DNA from 2 places in the Mesorhizobium sp. LCM 4576 genome. Region 2 is predicted to be linked to the other one. Evidence: predicted binding sites of a transcription regulator. Region 2 holds the regulator's gene; the other holds the start of a gene.
The links. The regulator HrcA, encoded in region 2, represses chaperone genes, less so after heat shock. The targets are predictions, from matches to a motif close to GTTAGCACTCNCNNNNNGNGAGTGCTAAC.
Positions count from the first base shown of each region.

Region 1 (4,916 bases), on a different contig from region 2:
CGAGGCGGTCGTCGGCCTCGGGCTCAAGACCAGTAAGGTCTCGACCTACGCGAAGCCGGAGGCCAAGCGCATCGACGGCTGGCCGCTGTCGGAGGCGTTGGGATTGGGGCCACGTCCGCAAGGGTTGGCGCTGCGCGCGGGAGGCCGGCGATGAACATGATCGAGAAAGGCCCGGCGCATGATGCTTACGCCATGCCCGAGCTGAAGGAGGATTTCGCTGCGGAGGTCGATCTTGCCTCGCGCTGGCTGGGTGGCAGCGTGCTCGCCGCGAGCGATGAGTCCTTCGGCGAGAAGGAGAGCCTGCTTACGCCGACGCCATCCGCTTTCATCCCGGGCAATTATGGACCGCGCGGCGAGATCGTCGACGGCTGGGAGACGAAGCGGCGCCGCGAGCCCGGCCACGATTGGGCGCTGATCCGGCTGGGTGCTGCCGGCATCATCACCGGCATCGATGTCGATACGTCCTTCTTCACCGGCAATTTTCCGACCACATGCCGCATGGAGGCCTGCGGCGTCGAAGCCTATCCCAGCCCGAAGGCGCTGCAATCGGCCGAGACCGAATGGATCGAGATCGTGCCGCGTTCGCCGCTCAAGGGCGACGCGCACAATCGCTTCGACGTTTCCGACCGCCGTCGCTTCACCCATGTGCGCCTCTCCGCCTTTCCAGACGGCGGCATCGCCAGGCTGCGCGTCTACGGCCATGTCCTGCCTGACCCGCGGACGTTCGACGGTCTCACTATCGACCTCGCCAGCCAGGACCATGGCGGCCAGGTGGTGACCAGCAGCGACGGCTTCTACACCTCGGCCGCGATGCTCAACCGTCCCGACAAGGCCCGCAACATGGGCGACGGCTGGGAAACGCGCCGCCGTCGCGACGACGGCAATGACCATGCCATCATCCGCCTGGCGCTGCCGGGCCATGTCAGGCTGGTCGAGATCGACACCGCGCATTTCAAATACAATGCTTCCGCCGAGGTAGCGCTCTCCGGCGCGGGGGAGGCGCTGCCTGGCGACGATGGCTGGCAGCCGCTGCTTACGCGCCGGCTGCTTCAGCCGGACACACGCCATGTCTTCCGTGTGGCGGAAACGAGCGAGCCGGTTTCTTACGTCAGGCTCGATGCCTATCCCGATGGCGGCATCTCGCGGGTGAGGCTGTTGGGCAAGGTCGACCCCGCCGCGCGTCGCGTCGCCGGCTATCGCTGGTTCAACGCGCTGCCGGCGGGACAGGCCATGCAGGTGCTTGCGGAGCAGGGTGTGGCCCGCGACCTCGCGGAACGGCTGATCGCTGCACGACCTCTGGCGGAAGGGGGCATCGCTTCTTTCGCTGGTGTCGGTTCAGTCGGCGTGAAGTCCATGCTGGATGGACCGGGCGATGAAGCCTGAAGGAAAGCTGGCGCTCAGCCTGAAGGCGCTGCGGCGACTTATTTTCACGGCGATGCAATTTCGTTTCGGAATGCCGATCAAACGCTGATCGCGCTGGCAAATCCTTCGCAAACAAAAAGGGCGCCTTTCGGCGCCCTTTCCATATGCGTCAGCTGGATAGCCTGGACTAGAAGTCCATGCCGCCACTCAAGCCCGCTTGCGGGCTTGAGCAATGTTAGTTGATGGGCGTGCTTTATGGACTTCCGATTGCGAATGATCTTGTCCGAAAAGTCTGCAACTTTTCGGGATCATTCGTCAATTAGAAGTCCATGCCGCCCATGCCACCCATGCCGCCGCCGGGCATGCCGCCCGGCATGCCGCCGGCAGCTTCCTTCTTCGGAGCTTCGGCGATCATGGCTTCGGTGGTGACCAGCAGGCCGGCGACCGAGGCCGCGTCCTGGAGAGCCGTGCGCACGACCTTGACCGGGTCGACGATGCCCATGGCGATCATGTCGCCATAGTCGCCGGTCTGGGCGTTGTAGCCGTAGGTCTGCGCCTTGTTCTCGAGGATCTTGCCCGCGACGATCGAGGCTTCAGCACCGGCGTTCGAAGCGATCTGGCGGGCCGGAGCCTGCAGGGCGCGACGGACGATGGCGATGCCAGCGGCCTGGTCCGCATTGGCGCCGGTGGCCTTGACGTTGGCCGAGGCGCGCAGCAGCGCCACGCCACCGCCGGCGACGATGCCCTCTTCCACGGCCGCACGGGTCGCGTTGAGCGCGTCGTCAACGCGGTCCTTCTTTTCCTTCACTTCCACTTCGGTCGCACCGCCGACGCGGATCACGGCAACGCCGCCGGCGAGCTTCGCCAGACGTTCCTGCAGCTTCTCCTTGTCGTAGTCCGAGGTGGTTTCCTCGATCTGCTGCTTGATCTGGGCGACGCGGCCCTGGATCTCGGCCTTTTTGCCGGCGCCGTCGACGATGGTGGTGTTCTCCTTGGAGATCGACACCTTCTTGGCGCGGCCGAGCATGTTGAGGCCGACATTCTCGAGCTTGATGCCGAGGTCTTCCGAGATGACCTGGCCACCGGTCAGGATGGCGATGTCTTCCAGCATGGCCTTGCGGCGGTCACCGAAGCCCGGAGCCTTGACGGCGGCGATCTTCAGGCCGCCACGCAGCTTGTTGACGACCAGCGTGGCCAGGGCCTCGCCTTCGACGTCTTCGGAGATGATGAGCAGCGGCTTCGAGGTCTGAACGACGGCTTCCAGGACCGGCAGCATGGCCTGCAGGTTGGAGAGCTTCTTCTCGTGCAGCAGGATGTAGGCGTCTTCCAGATCGGCGACCATCTTGTCGGCGTTGGTGACGAAGTAGGGCGAGAGGTAGCCGCGGTCGAACTGCATGCCTTCGACGACTTCCAGCTCGGTCTCGGCGGTCTTGGCTTCCTCGACGGTGATGACGCCTTCGTTGCCGACCTTCTGCATCGCTTCCGCGATCATCTTGCCGACCGACTCGTCGCCATTGGCCGAGATCGTGCCGACCTGCGCGACTTCCTCGGAGGTCTTGATCTTCTTGGCGGCCTTGCCGAGAGCGGTGACGACTTCACCGACGGCGAGGTCGATGCCGCGCTTGAGGTCCATCGGGTTCATGCCGGCGGCAACGGCCTTGTTGCCTTCCTGGACGATCGCCTGGGCGAGAACGGTCGCGGTGGTCGTGCCGTCGCCGGCGATGTCGTTGGTCTTCGAAGCGACTTCGCGGACCATCTGGGCGCCCATGTTCTCGAACTTGTCCTCGAGTTCGATCTCCTTGGCGACGGTGACGCCGTCCTTGGTGATGCGCGGGGCCCCGAACGACTTGTCGATGACGACGTTGCGGCCCTTCGGACCGAGGGTGACCTTCACCGCGTCGGCGAGGATGTTGACACCGCGCAGCATGCGCTCACGGGCGTCGCGGGAGAATTTTACGTCTTTTGCAGCCATAGTTAGCTCCTGACAGGGGCTCGGGAAGAGCCCGAAAACTCAGTTGATGGAGAGGCCGATGATCAGCCGATGATGCCCATGATGTCGGATTCCTTCATGATCAGAAGGTCTTCGCCATTGAGCTTGACTTCAGTGCCCGACCACTTGCCGAACAGGATGCGGTCGCCGGCCTTGACGTCCAGGGGCACGAGCTTGCCGCTTTCGTCGCGAGCGCCGGAGCCGACGGCGATGATCTCGCCTTCCTGCGGCTTCTCCTTCGCCGTGTCCGGGATGATGATCCCGCCGGCGGTCTTGGATTCGGATTCGACCCGGCGAACGACCACGCGGTCATGAAGCGGGCGGAACTTGGACTTTGCCATGTTGTCTTCCTCGAATGAGAACGGTGAGAACTGTTCCTCCATCCGGCGAGGCCGCCGGACATCAGTTAGCACTCACCAATGGCGAGTGCTAACGTGGCGCTGAAATAGGCTGGAGCCGTYCCGGAGTCAAGGCGCGCGCGAGGGGCAAGCGGCGCGAAATTTTTCTGCGGCGGAGCCTTGGGCAGAAACCCGGTGGCTGCCGCCAAGCATGGGCGAGCAATCCTGCCCGTTAGCCCGGGCACTTCGGCGAGCGCAGCACCAGCAGCGGGCAGCGTTCGGCCAGACCGTATGTGCCGCTCGAGGCCAGCCGGACATCATCGAAGAAGGTCCGGGCTTCCTCGGTCAGCYCTGCCGCGGGGGCGAAACTGTAGACGACAGACGAGTTCCGGTAGACGTCGATGGTTCCGATGACCGGCAATTCCCATCCGGTTCGAGCCGACAACTCTTCGCGGTTGGGAAACATCCTGTCGAATTGCTCGAGGATGCCGGTAACCGGAATCGTGTAGTCGGGCGCGCCGGCGATCGCGGTCATGGCCACGCGCCATTTGAGGTCGTGGAAGGTCGAGACGCCGCCGGCCAGCGCAAGGGCGCGGACTTCCCTTGGATCGTCGGGCGTTTCGGGCGAAGCATAAAGTCTGATGGCAGCCCGCCCGTCTGCTCTCAGGGTACGCGCGACCGACGCAAGCAATTTGCGCCTGAAGTCGGCGGCGCCGATGACCGAGAGGCACCCGTCGCCGATCAGTGCCTCGACGCTTGCATCGCCGAACGGCAAATCGAACCAGTCGCCTAGCACCGCCTTGCGCGTGTCGGTGTCGCCCGGCCAAATGCCGGCGATCATGTCGCAAGACTCGTCGACCGACGTCGTCGTGGCGCCAAGCCCGGCGAGTTCGGGTGTCACGCCGAACATGACGACATGCGATCGGCCAAGCCCGAGCTCGCGGTCGTAAGCCTCGACGACTTCCGGCGGRGGCCTCAGCGGCGATCCGAGCAACTGCCAATGCCTGCGAATTGCATTCCAATGCTCCGTCATGCAAGCCCACCCGCTTAGCGCTTTGTATTCGATCGAATAATAGAGGATGCTGAACAAGCCAAGTGGGGGCAAGCATGGCGCGCATCGCGGTGATCACGCATGAGTTGGACCGGTTCCAGGGCCGGCGCGGGCTGCTGATGCGCCGTGACAGCCCCTACATGCTCTTCGACGTGCTGGAAGAACTGAAGCGCCG
Region 1 covers NZ_MDDT01000047.1:25,206-30,121, reverse strand. Annotated here, with positions in the region: gene LCM4576_RS24055 (aspartate/glutamate racemase family protein) at 1-154, shown strand, start outside; gene alc (allantoicase) at 151-1,383, shown strand; gene groL (chaperonin GroEL) at 1,682-3,334, opposite strand; gene groES (co-chaperone GroES) at 3,397-3,693, opposite strand; gene LCM4576_RS24035 (methyltransferase type 11) at 3,923-4,723, opposite strand; gene LCM4576_RS24030 (hypothetical protein) at 4,798-4,916, shown strand, end outside.
Region 1: groES (co-chaperone GroES) is a predicted target of HrcA. The motif match lies at 3,758-3,786, and genes of this name have one in related genera.

Region 2 (2,220 bases):
AGGCGGACTCCGTCGCATCGGGTTTCGGCTGATCTTGCGGCTTCAGCAGCCGGCGCACGCCCGGGCGGTCGGCCTTCCAGTCGCCGAAGGCCTTTTCACCGCTGAGCAGAGGCTGATCGGCCTGCTGTGCAAAGGCGCCGGTGGCAAAAACCAGCGCGAGGCCCGCAAGGCCGGCGATCCGCATCATGCTGTTCTCCGTCGTCTGCTAACGCGCCCCACTCGATCAGGCGCCAGAGACAGGACATATTGGGCAAGCGCTCGAAAAGAGAAGCTTGCGCGCGCGGATTTGTCCGAGCGCCGCTCAGGCCTCCTCGGCATCCAGGTCGTCGTCGAGGCGCTTTTCCAGCTCGACGAGGTCCGCCGGCAAGGGCAGGCCCATGGCGCGCAGCTCCCGCAATTTCTCGCGCAGCTGCTCCTGGATCTCGTGCTCGTCCTCGGGCTGGTTGATCATTTCCTGAAGCAGGAGGTCGATCTGGGCCTTGATTGCTTCCAGCGCCATTTTTTCTCCTCCGCAGCCACCTTAGGTGTGTCGAGATTCAGTGAGGCCGGCCTCACCTGAATCTCGATACCTAGCGGAGCATGCGCGAAATCAGCTGCGCCGTATAGTCGACCATCGGCACGATGCGGGCGTAATTCAGGCGCGTCGGGCCGATGACGCCGAGCGCGCCGACGACGCGGGCGTCCTTGTCGCGATAGGGGGCGACGACCAGCGACGAGCCGGACAGCGAAAACAGCTTGTTCTCCGAGCCGATGAAGATGCGCACGCCCGGCCCTTCCTCGGCGAGGTCGAGGAGCTGCAGCAGGCCGTCCTGGGTTTCGAGATCCTCGAACAGATGGCGCAGCAATTCGAGATCGGCCTGGGCGGTGACGTTTTCGAGCAGGTTGGCGCGGCCGCGCACGATGAGGCGCGCCGGCAGGCCGCTTTCGGCGCCGGCCCAGACCGCGAGGCCCTTCTCGACCAGATCCTGCGACAAGGTGTCGAGCGCCGCGCGGGTCTCCTCCTTGATTCGGGRGATCTCGACGCGCGCCTCGGCCAAGGTGCGGCCGCGGATATGGGCYTTGAGGAAATTGGAGGCTTCGTGCAGTTGCGACACGGTGATGCCGGCCGGCAGGTCGATCACGCGGTTCTCGACGTCGCCGTTCTGCGACACCAGCACGGCAAGCGCCTTGGTGGGCTCGAGCTGGATGAATTCGATGTGCTTCAGCGCCACCTCGTTCTTGGAGGCAAGCACGAGGCCGGCGCCGCGCGACATGCCGGACAGCATCTGGCTGGCCTCCGTCAGCATATGCTCCAGCGTCGCGCCCGAGCCGGAGGCGCGCACCTGCGCCTCGATGGRGCGGCGCTCGTCGTCGGATAGATCGCCGAGCTCCATGAAGGCGTCGACGAAGAAACGCAGCCCGGTCTGGGTCGGCAGCCGCCCGGCGGAAACATGCGGCGCGTAGATCAGCCCCAGATGCTCGAGGTCGCTCATCACGTTGCGGATGGTGGCCGGCGACAGCGAGGAGGGCAGGATGCGCGACAGGCTGCGCGAGCCGACCGGCTCGCCGTCGCGCAAATAGGAATCGACGATCCGCCGGAAGATATCGCGCGAGCGCATGTCGAGTGACTGAAGTACGGGCGACTGAAGCCCGGGACCTTGGGACGTCGGATCGACTGGCTTGTTCATTCCGGCGAGAAACCTCCTGCCGAAAAGATATAGACTTAAGCCACAGCGGCGCAACCCAGTGCCGCTTTTGCGATCAGGGTCCCGTGTTTGCGGTTACCCGGCCGTTTTCCTTTGCGACTTGCCCCGCATGCGTCTACAAGCCGCCGACGAATCCGGGAAAGAACAGAAAGAGCCTCGATGCGCCCCTCCAAACGCCAAGCCGACGAAATGCGCGCCATCTCCTTCGAGCGCGGCGTGTCCAAGCATGCCGAAGGCTCGTGCCTGGTGAAGTTCGGCGACACGCATGTGCTTTGCACCGCGAGCCTTGAGGAAAAAGTGCCGGCCTGGATGCGCAATTCCGGCAAGGGCTGGGTGACGGCCGAATACGGCATGCTGCCGCGCTCGACCGGCGAGCGCATGCGGCGCGAGGCTTCCGCTGGCAAGCAGGGCGGCCGCACGCTGGAGATCCAGCGGCTGATCGGCCGGAGCTTGCGCGCCGTGGTCGACCTGCAGGCACTGGGCGAACAGCAGATCACCGTCGACTGCGACGTCATCCAGGCCGATGGTGGCACCC
Region 2 covers NZ_MDDT01000023.1:29,259-31,478, reverse strand. Annotated here, with positions in the region: gene LCM4576_RS12890 (sorbosone dehydrogenase family protein) at 1-187, opposite strand, end outside; gene LCM4576_RS12885 (hypothetical protein) at 302-499, opposite strand; gene hrcA (heat-inducible transcriptional repressor HrcA) at 570-1,667, opposite strand; gene rph (ribonuclease PH) at 1,845-2,220, shown strand, end outside.